4 regions of the Neobacillus sp. 19 genome follow, and region 4 is predicted to be linked to each of the others. Evidence: predicted binding sites of a transcription regulator. Region 4 holds the regulator's gene; each other region holds the start of a gene.

Region 1 (4,584 bases), on a different contig from region 4:
ATTCATGCACATTGGCCATTTTCTGAGCCTCTGCTTCAGCGTAGGTCATGTGATAAGGAATCCGTTCAGCATGCTTGTTGATCGAGTCCTTTCCTTGCTGGACAAAGCGTTTCGATTTGTTTGATCTACCCATTCGAATCCCTCCAATATGCTCATAGCTCATATTGAAACAGCATCGCTGCTTCAAAAATAGTATGCCCAAACGGAGTGTGTTCATTTAGGTAAACAATGGTGAAAAAGAAGGGGTTATTTAATATTTAACAAATTTGCCAAATATTCGCCGACTCCATCTTCTTCATTCGTCAGCGTAACCTCATTGGCTATATTTTTTACTTGCTCAATTGCATTGCCCATGGCAATCCCATGTCCGGCATATTCAAGCATTTCCAAATCATTATCCTCATCACCAAAGGCAATAATCCTTTCGGCGGGAATTCCAAAGTATTCTGATGCCTTTTTCAAGCCAACCGCTTTGTTTAATCCAACTTTAATGATCTCGATTACATGCCATGGGGCAGCCCAGCTGCGCTGTTCAATCACTTCAGCATGGACATCTGAAAGATGTTTACGAATTTGTTGAAGCTGATCTTCCTCTGTATGGATCAGCAAACTTGTAGGTGAATCGTTTAAAAAGTTTTGTAAATCTCCTGTCGTAATTTTTGGATTGCCGAAGCTAAAAATATCTAAGAGCTTTTCATCGTGATAATGGAAATAAATATCATCCATCACCTCGGCAATAATATTGTGAAAATGGAAGCTTCTGCAGGCTTCGACAATATCTTTTGCCACCTTAACATCAAGCGGCTCATGATAAAATCCCCAGGCTGAATCAAGTGGATGATGCATAAACGCCCCATTAAAATTAACAATAGGTGTGTTGAGATCCAACTCACGATAATACATTTCACTTGAGCGGTAAGGTCTGCCGGTTGCAATCATTACAATATGCCCTTCAGCTTTTGCCTTTTGAATGATTTCCTTATTTTTATTGGAAATGGTTTTATCGTCTTTTAATAATGTTCCATCTAAATCCAATGCGATTAAATGTTTCTCTGTCATATGAGCTCCTTCTTATTCTATATTTTCATGATTGAAGCAATGTTTTAGGAAAAAAATTGTCTGCATGATACACTACTGTTATAGTGCCTTTTTTACTATCTTATTTCTATACTCACTATGTTAACAATTTTATAGCTAACCTGTAAAAAAATTCACACCAAAAGCTTTCAAAACCCTCTATACTTTTAATTGTTAGCGGAAGTGGATATTATTTTGCGCTTTTTGGAAATTGTAATAAAAACATACTTATGAAGTAAATAAATCATAATAAGGAGTCGAATCCAAATGAATGAAGAATTAAAAGAAAATATAATGGGTGCATTGGAGCTAGTGATCGATCCGGAGCTGGGCGTTGATATTGTAAACTTGGGTTTGGTTTATAATGCTGAAATGGACGAGGAAGGTAAAGTGACAATCACAATGACGTTAACATCAATGGGCTGTCCGCTTGCAGGAACCATTGTAGACCAAGTGAAAAGAGCTTTAGCCGATATTCCTGAAATTAAGGATGTTGATGTGGACATTGTTTGGAATCCGCCTTGGAATAAAGAGATGATGTCACGTTACGCAAAAATTGCCTTAGGCATTCGATAGGAATTCAAGAAAAGACCTGAAATATGAAAACAGTGGACATTCCGCTGTTTTTTTTCATTCACAAAACGGACATATATAACTTCACGGTTGTGAGATAGTTCACTTTTTTTAACTATAAACACCTTTATAATACAGAGTATTAAGGCTGTTTGATAGTTTGAACCAGCTGTCTAGGAGGCGTTTTATTTGTCTTTTAACCGAGATTTTAATAAAGATCCGTTTATCGTAATTTGGGAGCTGACACGTGCCTGCCAATTAAAATGTCTGCATTGCCGCGCCGATGCACAATATACAAGAGATCCACGCGAACTTTCTTTTGAAGAAGGCAAAAACCTGATAGATCAAATATATGAGATGAACAACCCAATCCTTGTCTTTACGGGCGGTGACCCTTTGATGAGGGAAGATATCTTTGATATAGCGAAGTATGCTGTCGATAAGGGCGTACGGGTATCAATGACACCAAGTGCTACCCCAAATGTTACAAAAGAAGCGATTAAAAAGGCAAAAGAGGTCGGTCTTTCCCGCTGGGCGTTTAGTATTGATGGACCGACTGCCGAAATTCATGACCATTTTCGTGGAACGGCTGGTTCCTTTGATTTGACAATGGAACGAATAAAATATTTACATGAGCTTGAAATACCGATTCAGATTAATACAGTTATCTCCCGCTATAATGTGGAGTACCTTGATGAAATGGCCAAAATGGTTGAAGAGTTAAATTGTGTTCTATGGAGTGTCTTTTTCCTTGTCCCAACAGGAAGAGGACAAGTTTCGGATATGATTTCTCCTGTGGAACATGAAAAGGTTTTACGCTGGCTTTACGACCTAAGTAAACGAGTATCTTTCGATATTAAAACAACAGAAGCCATGCATTACCGCCGCGTTGTCATTCAGCAAAAAATGCGTGAAGCGAAGGCAAAGACAGGTGAAATCGACTATTTAAGTGCCTTAACTGAAAAAGGATTAACCGGTTCCATTGACGGTCTTGGCCGTGCTCCTAAAGGCGTAAATGATGGGAATGGCTTTGTATTTATTTCGCATATTGGCGATGTATATCCAAGTGGGTTATTACCAGTTAAAGCAGGGAATGTGCGTGAAACACCATTAGCGGAAATTTACCGTGAATCCCCTATCTTCAAGGCATTAAGAAATCCTGACGAATTTAAGGGTAAATGTGGGGTATGTGAATTCCGTTATGTTTGCGGGGGTTCCAGGTCAAGAGCCTATGCAATGACAGGTGACTACCTAGAAAGCGAACCATTCTGTGTTTATATTCCAAAAGCCCTAAGAGAGAAGCAAACGCAAAATTAAAAAGAAACAAGGCTGCCTCATTTTGAGACAGCCTTGTTAAAAGATTATTCAATATTGCAATAAATAGCTGAGCAATTTTCACAGCCGATTTCATCCTTTAAATATTGTAAATCCAAAATTGATATCTTTCCTTTTTTTATGGAAATAATTTTGTCACGCTTTAACTCACTTAGGATACGATTCGTACTTTCACGAGAGGTACCGCAGAAATTAGCCAGTTCCTGATTGGTTAATGGCAGGTCAATTAAAATTTCACTTCCTTTTTCAATTCCGTAGCTATTGGACATCCGAATAAGGGTCGAAAATAAAGCACCGCGTTTCCCATTTAAAACAAGGTCTCGGAATTTTGTTTGTGTTTTCCGGAAGTGATCGCTCATCCATTTCATAAATTCAAACGCTAGCTTGCTATTTTGGAAAATTTCACTTTCAATCACATCTTTTTTGATTGCAGCAATTTCTCCTTCTTCGAGAACCTTAGCACTTAATAAATATCGGGGATTGTCGGTAAAAAGAGTTAATTCGCCGCATATATCATTTGCACCGCAAATGCGGAGGGAAAGTTCACGGCCGTCGGATGTGATTTTACTAATTTGAATTTTACCAGAAATAATAATGTAAAGCTCCTCTGCTAACATCCCTTCTTGAAAAAGGAAAGATCCTCTTTCACTTCTAAATTTCCGGTCTGCAAATCTAAGTAATTCTTTTATCTCAATGGAATGGGTTGGTTTCATTGTCGTCATCATTTGATTCACCTCAAGGGTCATTTTGTAAAGAGTCAGTTTTTCTTCTTCGTTAGTCTCATTAGTAACATTTTATCCTAAGACAAGGTAAAAAAATGAAGTAAACAATGACAATATAGTGAAAACTTGAGTGGGATTTGGAAAGTAATAATGGAACTATTGTATTATATTATGGAGAGAAGGAAAAAAAGGTGGATAAAGATTTCCAAAACAATCATTTCTTCACCAGCAAACATCTGTTAAGATAAGAATAATATTAAAAAGTATTTTAATAGTGAATAAAGTAACAGTATTTTTGGGTAAACCCTGTTACACTAAATATAAATTGCTTCTTTAACAATAATGGAGTTGATATAAATGGAAAAGACCATTATTAAAGATAAATTAAATAGACCATTGCGTGACTTAAGAATTTCGGTCATCGACCGCTGTAATTTTCGCTGCCAATACTGTATGCCTGCTGATCAATTCGGTCCCGATTTTGAATTTCTACCCCGAAGCGCCTTGCTGACATATGAAGAAATTGAACGTCTTGGAAAAATATTTGTTCGTTTAGGGGTAGAAAAAATTCGCTTAACAGGCGGAGAACCGCTGCTTCGAAAGGATATGCCGATTCTTGTCAAAAAACTATCTGCGATTGAGGGATTAAGTGACATCGGCTTAACAACTAATGGCGTTCTGCTGCCGAAATTGGCTGGTGAGTTAAAAGCTGCCGGTCTCAAACGGGTAAATGTCAGCCTCGACACGTTAAACGATGAACTGTTTGGACAAATTAATGGACGCGGTGTTGGTACTGGACCTGTATTAGAGGGAATTGAGGCTGCTAAACAAGCGGGTCTTGGGGTCAAAATCAATATGGTTGTAAAAAAAGGCCTAA
Region 2 (4,584 bases), on a different contig from region 4:
CCGAAGCATCCCACTTGGAATAATCTGTGTTAAACGTCATGTTCCGATCAGCAATTTTTCCATGGGCCACACTGTTGTGACATTGGGTACAATTAATCTTTTTATCTGAATGCTGATCATGGGGAATAATGATATCCCCAGATGCAGAAACAATACGATTTGACATATTATGGCACTCTTCGCAAGTGCTGTCGGGAATTTCCTTTGTCATTCGAATAATGGCTGCTGCAGTGGTTTTTTCTTTTTTGATCTTCTTTATGACTTCGTCTGCTTGAACCTTCGCTATCTGTTTAACCCCTGGGTCTTTATGACAGTTAACACAATCCACTTCGCTGTGTGTAGAGGCTTTCCACGTAAAATACTCAGGCTTCATTTCATGACAGGATGAACAATATTTTGAGCCTGAGGCTGCTTCTAGCCCGAAGAAGCCAATGAAGAAAAAGATGGCTAGAAGCAGCAATGTTATAGTTGCAACCTTAATTAACATATAGCGATAACGGGGAGGGGCCGATAGCTGTTTGTGTTCTTCATCCATAAAGCGTCCCTCCAGTTTAGAATTTCTTAATTTTTAACATCATCTTTAAATCCTGTTCTATGGCAGTATTGGCAATAAACGTCTGTTGGTGCTTTCTCATTTGCAGCGTCAGCTTTTGGTTTATCACGATCATGACAGACAAAGCATTCTGCCTTCATTTCATTTGTTTTTGCTTTGTCAGCGTGACTTGTCAGCCATTGGTTGCTGTCTCCGTGTCCATCAGGCCGTTCAGAGTGACAGGCACTGCAGAATTTATTGATGCGCGATTCTTCTTTTGCAAGAGTCATATTAGGTGTGTATTTGCCAGTTGCTTGTTTAGCATCTTTCATTTTTAAAAGTGTGATTAGATCTTCTTTAGGTATTTCTTTAATCCACTTAGAATCCTGGTGGCAGTCCATACATGTATCTAGCTTCGCAACAGCGGTGTCCCCATGATTTTGATTCCAGTCGGCTGTTTGGTGGCTTTTAGGAATATCCACTTTCTTGTGGCATGTCTTACATTCCATGGATATCTTAACGTCTTTCTTTTGTTTTCCTATTGCCTGCAAGATAATTTTTTGCGTTTTTTCACCATGAGCTTCCGCAGCCGCTTCTGATTTTTCAACTGATTCTTCTGTTGCTTCACCAGCAGTTGTTTTCGCTTGCTCTTGTTCCTCCAGCTTTTTATCAACGTGTTCTGGATTTGGCGGAACTAGGTAGGAGACTTCTTCCCATGGTTTTTCACCGTTGTTTACCTTATCGTGACAATCAATACATGTACCCATGTTTGGTGCCATATATTTCTTTTCCATGAGCTTTTGTGCTGTTTCCTCTGTGTAATGACCGCGGACTTCTTCGGTATTAATACCACGGGCAACAATTTTCGCGTGAACAACTCCAGCATGACAGCTGATACACGGTACACCTTCTTCAATATGTCCTTTATGGTTTACCTTCAGATCTCCGGATGCGGTAACAAGACGATTCTTGGAGTGACATTGCAAACAGTTTTCATTTGAAATCGCTTCGTCCTCGGTTTGAACAATTTGTTTAGGCACACCTGTCACATGATAGTAGACCTCTTTCATCGATTTCATTTTGTGGGTTACCATATTGACGAACCCAGGCTTGATATGACACTGGACACATGTAATATTGTTGTGGGCGCTAGCCGTATACGTTGAGTACTCCGGTGCCATTTCATGACAGCTGGCACAAAATGACGGCGAATTAGTTAAGGAAAGCACACCGTATCCGCCTCCGAAAACAACGATACAGCCAACAAGAGAAGCGAAAAGCAACTTCCACCTGTTAACTGGATTTTTCCAGTCTATCCCTCTGAATTTTTGCCAAAGTCTGCGAATTAGGCCAGCTTTTTTTCTATCTTCTCTTGTTTCGGGATCTTTATCTTTATCTTTCTTTTTTCCCCAAATGGCCAATTAACTCACCCTTCCCATTTTGGATTCATTCTCTCTATTTTTTTTCCATATTTACCTCTCTAAAGGTAGTATCTAACATTGTAAGAGTATATTCCAATGTACAATTTGTGAATATTTTTTCATAAAGACAAAAGTCCTATTTTACCCTAAAAACAACATACAAACGTTGTTATTAAAGAGTTCTATTAACACTGTTTATATAGTGTTAATAAACATATGATTGAATTTTTATACACAAATCGAAGTAATCATTCATTCAATATTCATTTTTAGCAGTACAAACTTCCATTGATATGGATTCGCGGTCAAACTGTTATAATTGACCAAAAAATGAACATCCGGCAGAAATTTATTCGCTGTTTATAATCTGGCTCCTATAAAATACGGGAAACCATTTTTTGCTCCCTGCTAACATTGTTGTCACTGTTTGAAGGAAATGGTAAGATAAATAAGAAAATTATCGAATTGTTTGGCATGGATTTTTTTGAAAAATTGTTATTTTAGTCTCGATAAGAAGGAGCGTTCATCAGATGATGGGGATTTTAAATAAAGTATTTGATCTGAACAAACGCGAGCTGAAGAGGTTAGACAAGCTTGCAACGAAAATTGATGCCCTTGCTGCGGAAACAGAAAAGTTAACAGACGAGCAGCTTCGGGAAAAAACGGAGGAGTTTAAGGCTCGCTATCAAAAGGGTGAAACTCTTGACGATTTACTAGTGGAAGCATTTGCGGTAGTCCGCGAAGGCGCCCGCCGTGTGCTAGGTTTATATCCGTACCATGTTCAGCTGATGGGGGGTATTTCTCTCCACGAAGGGAACATTTCGGAAATGAAGACTGGGGAAGGTAAAACGTTAACCGCAACGATGCCGGTTTATTTAAACGCCCTGTCTGGAAAAGGTGTTCATGTTGTTACCGTCAACGAATATTTGGCAAGCCGTGACGCTACTGAAATGGGGGAGCTGTATCAATTTTTAGGACTTACAGTTGGCTTGAATTTGAACAGCATGGATAAGGATGAAAAGCAAGCATCCTATGCCTGCGATATCACCTATGGTACAAACAACGAATTCGGCTTCGATTATCTCCGGGATAACATGGTTTTGTATAAAGAGCAAAAGGTACAGCGTCCTCTCTTTTTTGCTGTCATTGATGAAGTTGACTCGATTTTAATTGACGAAGCGCGTACCCCGTTGATTATTTCCGGCTCAGCACAAAAATCAGCTGTTCTGTATATTCAAGCAAACGCCTTTGTCCGTATGCTCGTAAAGGATACTGATTACACGTATGATGAAAAAACGAAAGGCGTTATGCTGACGGAAGAAGGAATCAGTAAAGCCGAAAAGGCCTTCGGAATTGAAAATCTTTTTGATATGTCGCACGTAACGCTGAACCATCATATTAACCAGGCGTTAAAGGCAAATGTCAGTATGCATCTAGATGTTGATTATGTTGTGCAAGAGGGCGAAATTGTGATCGTCGACCAGTTTACCGGCCGTTTGATGAAGGGCCGCCGCTATAGCGAGGGCTTGCACCAGGCCATTGAGGCAAAAGAAGGTCTAGAAGTCCAAAACGAAAGTATGACAATGGCAACGATTACGTTCCAAAACTACTTCCGAATGTATGAAAAATTAGCCGGTATGACAGGTACAGCGAAAACAGAAGAAGAGGAATTCCGCAACATCTATAATATGAATGTTATCGTTATTCCAACTAACAAACCAATTGCCCGTGACGACCGCCCGGATTTAATTTACTCATCGATGGACGGCAAGTTCCGCGCGGTTGTAGAGGATATTGCCGAACGTAATCAAAAGGGACAGCCGGTCCTCGTTGGTACGGTTGCAATTGAAACGTCTGAGCTGATCTCAACCTATTTATTCAAAAAACGAATCCATCATAATGTCTTGAATGCGAAAAACCATGAACGTGAAGCAGAAATCATTGCGGAAGCAGGTCACAAGGGGGCCGTTACCATTGCAACCAACATGGCTGGCCGTGGTACAGACATTAAACTTGGTGAAGGGGTTATTGAACTAGGCGGATTAGCGGTTATTGGCACCGAGCGCCACGAAAGCAGACGGATTGATAACCAGCTCCGCGGACGTTCCGGTCGTCAAGGGGACCCTGGTGTTACCCAGTTTTATTTATCAATGGAAGATGAATTAATGCGCCGTTTCGGCTCTGATAATATGAAATCAATGATGGAAAAGCTTGGAATGGATGATACTCAGCCGATTCAAAGTAAGATGGTATCCCGTGCAGTTGAATCAGCACAAAAACGTGTGGAGGGCAATAACTTTGATGCCCGTAAACAACTGTTGCAGTATGACGATGTTCTCCGTCAACAGCGTGAGATTATTTACTCTCAGCGTGATGAAGTGCTGGAATCTGAAAACCTTCGCGACATTGTTCAAAAGATGATTGTAAATTCGCTTCATCGCAATGTCGAGGCACATGCTTCCCGACATGAGGATGAAGAAGAATGGAATCTCCAAGCGATTGTGGAATATGTTCAGGGAACCCTTCTTCATGAGGGCGACATTACCATTAATGACCTTAAGGGCAAAGATCCAGACGAAATCGTCGATGCCATTTATACGAAAGTGAAAGAGCGATATGAGGAAAAGGAAC
Region 3 (4,584 bases), on a different contig from region 4:
TCATATTTTTTATTTACCATAACAGTATTTAACTTCCAGCAAAACCCAAATCAAAAATACATTTCTACATATCATAAACTTGAAACATCCGGTATGCAATATGAAATTTGACTTATCTTTTTACAGCATAAAATTTGAATAATTTTATACTGATTGGAAAGCATAACCGCGAGCGACAAAAGTAAAGATGGAAAAGAGGAATCCCCTATGCCCAGAATTAGGCCTGATTTTACCAAAAGTCCTTATTTTGTTGATGAACCCGGAAATTGGCATTTAAAGCCGGGTGCTCCAAAAGAACTGGAAGTGGAGTTAGCAAATTACCTGTCCAGCCTTGAACATATAGACGAACCTGGTACATTAAATGGTGTCCAAATTCAATATCCTTATGATCATTAAAAAAGAACCTATATAATAGAAGAAAGCGGTTACAAAAACCCTTGACAGTAGAAAAATTTGTATGAAAATGAAGTTCATGACAAACTCTATAATGACTATTTTCTTAGGAGTGAAAAAAATGAATGTTAATCGAGTGAAGCAGATATTGTCTTCTTCAGCAGATATTGAAGTAAAATATAATGGGACTTCTGTATGGATTGACCAATTAAATGAAGATGGAAAAACAGCAACCGTTCATTTACGAGGTCCACTTGAAGAACGAACGATCGTTGAAATTGGTGAACTAATCGAAGATTAAGTACTAAAATGCCCACGTCATTTCATAATGGAAATGACGTGGGCATTGTTTTGCGTATTTTACCCAACCTGCTTGGCTAAAGATTTGGCAACGGTCGCTTTTCTTTGATAGAAGAACCAGTTAAGTCCAAAGGAAATGACATAGAATCCTATAAAGAAGTAGAAAGCAGTCACTGGTGTTCCGGTCGCATTAACAGACCATCCGAATAGCTTTGGAATAAAGAATGAACCATATGCTGCGAAAGCTGCGGAAAAGCCGATAACAGGTGCTGCTTCTTTTGGAATAAAGATAGCTGGGATCATCTGGAATGTTGAACCAGAACCAATACCCGATGCTAAGAATAGCACTAAGAAAGAGATTAAAAATCCTGCAAATTGCTTACCATTTAAAAAATAAATAACTCCTGCTGCACCAATTCCCATGATGACCAAAACATAGGCAGTCACTTTTGCGCCCCCTAGTTTGTCAGCCATCCAGCCGCCGACTGGTCTGGCTGCTGCAGCTACTAAGGCACCAAGGAAAGCAAGGGAGATATACTCCGGAAACTGAGATCTTAACAATAGCGGGAATGCCGCAGAATAGCCGATAAAGGAACCAAATGTTGCTACATAAAGAGCAGTCATGATCCAAGTATGTTTCCTTTTTACAATTACAAATTGATCTGCAACTGATTGTTTTGCCCCAGGTACATTATCCATTTTAAAGAAAGCAAGTAATGTCATAATTACAATTGGGATTACCCAGATAAATGCTGCGTTTTGTAGCCATACTTCCTGTCCGTTTGCTAAAACCTGTTTATTGCCAACAAGTGCAAAAGTTCCAGATGTAATAATTAATGGTGTGACGAATTGTACAACTGAGACACCCATGTTACCTAAACCGCCATTGATGCCAAGCGCCGTACCCTTTTCTTTTTTTGGAAAGAAGAAGCTAATATTTGCTGATGATGATGAAAAGTTTCCGCCGCCAAGACCGCAAAGTGCTGCAAGCAAAAGCATGATGGAGAATGGAGTATCGGGATTTTGAACTGCAAATCCAATACCGATCGCTGGGATGGCTAGAACAGCTGTTGAAATTACTGTCCAGTTCTTCCCTCCAATAGAACCAACCGCAAACGTATAAACAAAGCGGAGCGTTGCACCGACAAGACCTGGAATAGCAGCAAGTGTAAATAATTGTTCTTCCGTAAATTGGAAGCCTATATCGTTAAGACGAACAGCAACTACTGACCAAATTTGCCAAACAATAAAGGCGAGCATCAAAGATGGAACGGATATCCACAGGTTCCTTTTTGCATGTTTTTTTCCTTCTGCCTGCCAAAACTTTTCGTCTTCCGGATTCCAATAATTAATTCGAGCCATAATCATTTCCCCCTATATGGTTTTCTAATTTTTAATTGATTTAGTTGTTGTTGTTGATGAATTTAATATAAACCACATGGTAACATGATTTTTGTGACGTACGTCACAAAAATAGTGAAGGAAATGTGAACTCAAGCAGTTAGACAAAAAGTTGTAATAATTATCACTTTTTAAGGCAAAAAAAAAAGACCTTTGAAGTAAAAGGCCTCTTACTGGGATTTAGATTTCCTTAGAATTTTCTTTTTTCTCATTAAACATGCCTACATAATTTTTTGTTTCTCCTGCATCGTCTTTAATTGCTGTAATGGTTAACCACTCTTTATAAATCTCATTATTTTTACGTTTGTTCCAAATATAACCTTCCCATATTCCGTTTGTTTTTAAACTATCCCACATTTTTTTATAAAATTCATTATCATGTTCCCCAGATTGCAGGACACTTGGTGTTTTTCCAACAACTTCTTCCTGACTAAAACCAGTAATTTTTGAAAATGCCGGGTTAACGCTTTGAATAATTCCGTTAACATCCGTTACGCAAATTCCATCTAGTGCGTGATTGACTATCTTAGATGAAATATCAAGTTTATCTTGATAGTAAAGCCAAACAACAATGACTAAACTTGCTAAGGAGAATTCGGAAAGTGACATAAAACCAATTGCGTAATGTCCAGTCCAATTAAAGAGAATTGTTAAAATAATGGGTGGGAAAAAGCCGCCAAGACCACCCATTGCAGCAACAATTCCGTTGACTATCCCTGCTTGTTTGGAAAAATATAATGGGACTAACTTAAAGATTGCCCCATTTCCAATCCCTGCGAAGAAAGCCACTAATAAACAGCCAAACGAATAGATTGGCAGTGATGGCGTAAATGACAAAAGAAACCCTGCAAAGGTAAGGCTGAAAAATACGGCCATAAGGATTAGAAATGGATTTATTTTATCTCCAAGCCAGCCGCCTACAGGCCTAAAAAACGTGGCTAGTGCAATAAAACCGGCGGTTCGTAACCCTGCATCCACCTTATCCAATTCAAAGTGATTCACCAAAAAGGAAGGTAAATATATGGTGAATGCGACAAAAGATCCAAAGGTAATAAAATAAAATAAACTTAAAAACCACAGTTTAGGATTTTTATAAACTTCTTTAATTTGATCAGATAAGGAATTGTCGACCTTCCGTTCCTTTCTGTCGCCAAAAAGGAAATTTAGTAAAGCAAATATCAACATGATCACAAGGAATATTTTAACGGTATTTCTCCATCCATACGCATTTGCAAGTACAGGTGCAGAAAAAGAGGTAATTGCCGTACCAATATTACCAGCGCCATAAATACCGTTGATAAAACCATGCTTTGCTTTTACATAATATTTCGGCAGCGAGGTAACGCCTATTGAAAAAACTGCTCCTCCAATACCAAGTAATAATCCCCCCAAGATAAGCATCATTAGGGAATTCGCATAACTTATAAGGGCAATTGGTATAAGCAAAATAATAAAACTGATCGTAAATAAAAATCTTGCACCATATCGGTTGGTCCAAAAGCCGATGGGAACCCTGAGAAGTGATCCCAGAATAACCGGCACAGCTGTAGCCCAGGCAATTTCTGTTGATGATAAAGGAATATCAGCCTTTATAAAAGGCATAAGTGAAGAAATAAGTACCCAAACCATAAATCCCGCCACGAGACTTCCAGTTTGAATAAAAAGTTGTTTTGTACCTTGATTCATTTTCATCCCCCTCAAAATCCCTTTACTCTTACTATACCCTCAAAATAAAGTTATATATTTACTTGGTAAATCCATTCGTATGGAAAATTTTTCTTTTAGTATTATAGAACACTTTCAATATTAAAACTATGAGGTATGACACAAGAGAAAAGAATTATTTACATAAGTTATATCCAGTAGTATATTTTTCCTGTAATATGTATTTTATCATTATGGCAGTTTAAATATATAGTGGGTTTTTTTAAAATTTAATAGGATTGGAAGAAAATCAATGCAACAAAAAAAACGATTTCTTGATCCCCCTAAAATCCTTGTTTTGGGTTTTGCTTCTATTATTTTAATAGGAACTCTCTCCTTGATCCTTCCAGCAGCAACAACAAATGGCCAAGGGTTATCTTTTATTAACGCATTGTTTACAGCAACATCGGCCACTTGTGTAACAGGTCTTGTTGTTGTGGATACTGGAACTACGTTTACGTTATTTGGACAGCTAATCATTTTGTCTATGATTCAAGTCGGCGGTCTTGGATTTATGACCTTTGCTACCTTATTTGCTTTTTTATTAGGGAAACGAATTTCTTTAAAAGAAAGAATTTTGCTTCAAGAATCACTAAATAACCTTTCAATGGAAGGAATTGTACGGTTAGCTAAACGTATTTTAATATTTACTGCCGTTATTGAATTCACCGGTGCTGTGCTTTTATCTATACGGTTTTCTTTTGACATGCCAGTGGGAAGAGCGATCTATTTCGGGATTTTTCATTCTATCTCGAATTTTAATAATGCAGGGTTTGATATTTTAGG
Region 4 (4,584 bases):
AATGGAAGCAGTGATGTTTTTCTTTTAATTGTGATCTTTCCACCACCGATTTCCTCAGCCGAACTATTGCCAAAACGGAGAGCAATATTAATCGTATCCGCATTCAATAGACCTTTTATTTCAAATCCGCCGCTTAAATCAAATCTCTCATATTCGACGTCGCCGCCCACGGATATACTGCCCTTTATATTAGCTGTTTCACCTGAAAGCCGCTCACCCACTTCAAGAGTCCCAAGGATCTTGATTTTTTTCAAAGCTGATTCACCAGCAATGGACAACGTCCCCATTACCAACATGTCACCAGACTCCATTTTCCCCATCACTACCGTTTCACCGATCACTTTTACAGATCCGGCTTTCACATTCTCCAATGCCTCACTCGTGCCGTATATATGAAACGTAGAACATTCTACATTACTTTCAATCGTCCCTTCCCCGCGGATGCTCACCTTATCGTACCGGCCGCCAGGATAATTGCCTGAACCATTGATCGTCAGATTTTGACCTTTTTCCACTTCTTTCTCCCCCTTTATATCTTTCTCGACTCTTTCACAACTGCCTTTTTGTCAACTGAAAGCTTTCCGCTATATTCAACAAGACCAATCTCACATTTTGGCCCGATGGTAATCTCGTTGCCGCGGACAACAGCCGCCTTCGTATTTTCTAATTCGATTTTGTCCCCTTCGATACATTCCGTTTCCAGCTGGGTTTGAATAAACGACTTAAATAATCCCATTAATGCCGGTTTGTCTTTAATACGAATGGTTTGCCCGCCTATTTCTCTAACTTTGCACTCTCCAAAAATCTTAATATCCACTTCATCCGCATTTAAAAGCCCGCCAATGATAAACAGTGACTCCGCTTTAAACGATTCCGCTTCACAATCTCCCTCAACGGTCAGCCTGCCCTTAATGCTGATTTCCTCCGCTTTTAGCTTTCCTCCGACAGAGGTCTTCCCCGCCACGTTGAACTGTTCCGCGTAAAGGTTATGTTCAATTTTCGCCGTTCCATCGACTGATAATGATTTACAGTCAAGATTTCCTTTCACTTTTCCGTTTCCGTTAATCTTAGCTTTGTTCGTTACAACATTTCCATTTACCGTTCCCGATCCATTGCAATCGAATTCGACACAGTCGATATCACTGTTAACGGTTCCTTTGCCATTGATGGTTACATGGCGAAATTGCCCGCCGTTTGCCGAGCCAAAGCCGTTAATATTCAAGTCTCCCCTTTTTTGCGTATCCATGATCATTCTCCTTTATAATAACTTCGCCTTAATCTCTTCCATACAGTTCACGAGTGAAAGCTGAACCATCACTTTCGTCCCTTGGTCAAACTGAACAGCTTCCGCATTGATCAGTAATAAACAGGATGAAACCCCCAGTTTTCTCGTCAGCACTAACTCAGCATTTTTTTGTTTGATCGATCCCCTATGATCCTTTAAGACTTGAAGCAGCATTTTCCCTTCATCTAGATTAACTTCTCCGGACTGCAGCAGCTTCTCTAATACATAGACTTCAAGAATTCTTGAAAAATCAAAATGTGTTCCGCCCTTTTCAGTTTCCAAATATACGTCCATTACTGCACTCGAAACAATGTTACGCTCCAACAGTTCCTCTTTCGTGAAATGCAACTCTGTTACGTTAGGTGAAAACATGTCAGCCAGCTCATCCAATGATAGGTTTTCTTTCATCGTTTGAATCTTATCAATTCGCTCTAAAATCTTTTCTCTTGGAAAAAAGGTTTCCTGCCCCGTAAACGTTGATTTTCGAATAAACCAGTCCTCAGGAATTAGATCCTTTCTCTTCCAGCGATACAGCTGACCGTACGAGATTCCTGCCATATCTAATAAATCTTTTTTCGAAATTAACCCCTCGCTCATTTTTAATATCCCCTTTCTGGTTTTTAATGTAACATAACACTGTTACGTTGTAAAGAAGGCAATAAAAAAACTTTCCACAATTTCTGTGAAAAGTCTTAATCGACATTATTCTTCTATTTCCACTGTCGGATAATGCTTTAAAAAGTAGACCAGTGACTGGAGTTCTACTGCCAAGTCAATGTGATGTACCCTGATTGAGGATGTGACATTTAACCTTGCTGGGGTGAAATTTAAGATCCCCTTTACATTGGCATTCACAAGCCGGTCCGTGATCATCTGTGCTGCTTGGGCTGGAACGGTTAGAATGGCAACATGTATGTCTTCCTCCACTAACACTTTCTCCAACTCATCCATGTGAAAAACAGGTACTTCACGAATCATCGTGCCCATTTTTGCCGGATCGACATCAAAGGCACAGGCAATTTTTGTGTTATTATTTTTTAAAAAATTATAGTTTAAAAAGGCTGTACCAAGATTCCCCACCCCGATTAAGGCAACCTTAGTCAATTCATCCTGGTCAAGTGTTTTACGGAAGAATGTTAATAAGTAATTGACATTGTATCCATAGCCCTTTTTCCCTAATGCGCCGAAATAAGAAAAATCGCGTCGAATCGTTGCCGAATCCACTTTTACCGCTTCACTTAATTCTGCTGATGAAACCCTTTGCTTGCCTGAACTATGCAAATTTTTCAAAAATCGATAATAGAGGGGCAGCCGTTTGGCTGTCGCCTGTGGTATCTTCATCGTTTCATTACTCATATTCTCCCACACCCCTTTTGAATGTATGTTATTATTTCACTTGTTCCGTTCGCTTGAAGTCACCGTTTTTTCCGCCAGTTTTCTCGACTAAATAGGTTGGCCCAATGACCATCCCTTTATCAACTGCCTTACACATATCATAAACGGTTAATGCACAGGCCGAAGCAGCTGTTAGCGCTTCCATTTCCACACCTGTGTTCCCTTTTGTCTTAACAGCTGCAGCAATATGTAATTGAACCTGATCTTGCCCGCCCTCTTCCCATGTAAAAGAGATATTTACCCCTGTTAATGGAATCGGATGACACATCGGGATCAAATCCCACGTCTTTTTTGCAGCCATGACTGCTGCAACTTGAGCCACTGCTAGCACATCGCCTTTTTTCATTTCTTGGTTATTTATTTTTTCAAAAATTTCTTTACTGACCGTTATGCTGGAATGAGCAAGAGCGGTACGTGCCGTTTCTGGTTTATCACTGACATCGACCATCTTTGCTCTGCCCTCTTCATTAAAATGTGTAAATTCTGCCATAAAAATATTCCTCCTATCCAAAAATAATACACTATTTTTCCTAAAATGTGTGTGAAACTTTGAACTTTTTTGATAGCCATTGGCTTTATTGCCCGTAATCCGGTTATACGGTACACTATTAGTATGTATATAGAGGTGAAATTAGATGATTTTGTTACAGGTTAATCAATTACAAAAATATTATGGCGCTGACCTTATTTTATCGAATATAAAGCTGGAATTACAAACCCGTGACCGTGTCGCCCTCGTCGGCCGCAACGGCGCAGGAAAATCGACATTATTGAAAATTATTGCCGGTCATTTGTCACATGATGGCGGTGAGATTATAAAGCCGAAAGAAGTGACCATCGGCTATTTAGCGCAAAATACCGGACTTGAGTCCAAATTATCTATTTGGGAAGAAATGTTGACCGTGTTCGAACCCTTGCGTGCAATGGAAAAGTCACTGCGCAGGCTGGAAGAACAAATGGCCGACCCTGCTATTTTCGAGGACCCTGTTAAATACGAACGGATTTTAAAAGAATATGATCTGCTCCAAGTAAAATTTAAGGAGCAAGGGGGCTATCAATACGAAGCCGATATCCGCTCCGTTCTGCATGGCCTTAACTTTCACGACAGCACCCTGATGATTTCCAGTTTAAGCGGCGGACAGAAAACCCGTCTTGCCCTTGGAAAGCTGCTGTTAACGCGTCCCGACATTTTGATTCTGGACGAGCCTACCAACCATCTCGATATTGATACATTATCATGGCTCGAACAATATTTACAGAGCTATGATGGCGCGATTTTAATCGTATCTCATGACCGCTATTTTTTAGATAAGGTTGTGACGCAGGTCTATGAGGTATCCCGCAAGCAAATCGGGCGGTTTCCCGGGAACTACAGTGCCTACCTTGAGCAAAAAGCGGCCAATTATGAGCGCGATATGAAACTCTTTGAGAAGCAGCAGCAAGAAGTCGCTAATCTGCAGGACTTTATCCAACGAAATTTAGCGCGGGCTTCGACCACGAAGCGAGCGCAAAGCCGCCGGAAAAAGCTCGAAAAAATGGAGCTGATGGATCGTCCGCTTGGGGACGAAAAATCGGCAACCTTCTCGTTTGAAATTGAAAAACAAAGCGGGAATGACGTTTTAACGGTGGATTCACTTGCCGTCGGGTATGAGGGTGAGATGGTTTCAGAGGACATCACCTTCCGCGCCTATAAAGGAGAGAGTATTGCTCTTGTTGGTCCGAATGGAATCGGAAAATCGACACTGTTAAAAACCATCATAAAAAAATTGCCCGCACTTGCTGGATCAGTTTATTATGGAACAAACCTTTCAATTGGTTATTATGACCAGCAACAGGCCGAATTAACCTCCAATAAGCGTGTCTTAAATGAACTCTGGGATGATTATCCGTTAAAAAGTGAAAAG

Evidence for each region. Region 4 encodes Rex, which represses fermentation and respiration genes when NADH is low (regulators of the CRP and FNR family bind a similar motif). Its sites were predicted from a motif close to TTGTGAAATATTTCACAA; they were not measured.
Region 1: ACO1D1_RS16990 (TIGR04053 family radical SAM/SPASM domain-containing protein) is a predicted target of Rex. The motif match lies at 1,741-1,758, and genes of this name have one in related genera.
Region 2: ACO1D1_RS09410 (cytochrome c3 family protein) is a predicted target of Rex. The motif match lies at 2,059-2,076, and genes of this name have one in related genera.
Region 3: ACO1D1_RS12425 (NarK family nitrate/nitrite MFS transporter) is a predicted target of Rex. The motif match lies at 2,147-2,164, and genes of this name have one in related genera.

What each region holds. Positions count from the first base shown of each region.
Region 1 covers NZ_JBMPZU010000056.1:383-4,966, reverse strand. The annotation lists gene ACO1D1_RS17005 (hypothetical protein) at 1-133, opposite strand, end outside; gene ACO1D1_RS17000 (Cof-type HAD-IIB family hydrolase) at 247-1,059, opposite strand; gene ACO1D1_RS16995 (metal-sulfur cluster assembly factor) at 1,345-1,653, shown strand; gene ACO1D1_RS16990 (TIGR04053 family radical SAM/SPASM domain-containing protein) at 1,840-2,967, shown strand; gene ACO1D1_RS16985 (Crp/Fnr family transcriptional regulator) at 3,012-3,710, opposite strand; partial or broken gene moaA (GTP 3',8-cyclase MoaA) at 4,065-4,584, shown strand, end outside.
Region 2 covers NZ_JBMPZU010000031.1:97,753-102,336, reverse strand. The annotation lists gene ACO1D1_RS09415 (NapC/NirT family cytochrome c) at 1-535, opposite strand, end outside; gene ACO1D1_RS09410 (cytochrome c3 family protein) at 562-1,953, opposite strand; partial or broken gene secA (preprotein translocase subunit SecA) at 2,484-4,584, shown strand, end outside.
Region 3 covers NZ_JBMPZU010000035.1:193,715-198,298, reverse strand. The annotation lists gene ACO1D1_RS12435 (hypothetical protein) at 208-396, shown strand; gene ACO1D1_RS12430 (H-type small acid-soluble spore protein) at 515-694, shown strand; gene ACO1D1_RS12425 (NarK family nitrate/nitrite MFS transporter) at 754-2,055, opposite strand; gene ACO1D1_RS12420 (NarK/NasA family nitrate transporter) at 2,275-3,780, opposite strand; gene ACO1D1_RS12415 (TrkH family potassium uptake protein) at 4,052-4,584, shown strand, end outside.
Region 4 covers NZ_JBMPZU010000099.1:121,980-126,563, reverse strand. The annotation lists gene ACO1D1_RS26945 (cytoplasmic protein) at 1-515, opposite strand, end outside; gene ACO1D1_RS26940 (polymer-forming cytoskeletal protein) at 530-1,246, opposite strand; gene ACO1D1_RS26935 (YhbD family protein) at 1,259-1,882, opposite strand; gene ACO1D1_RS26930 (redox-sensing transcriptional repressor Rex) at 1,988-2,641, opposite strand; gene moaC (cyclic pyranopterin monophosphate synthase MoaC) at 2,673-3,170, opposite strand; gene ACO1D1_RS26920 (ABC-F family ATP-binding cassette domain-containing protein) at 3,316-4,584, shown strand, end outside.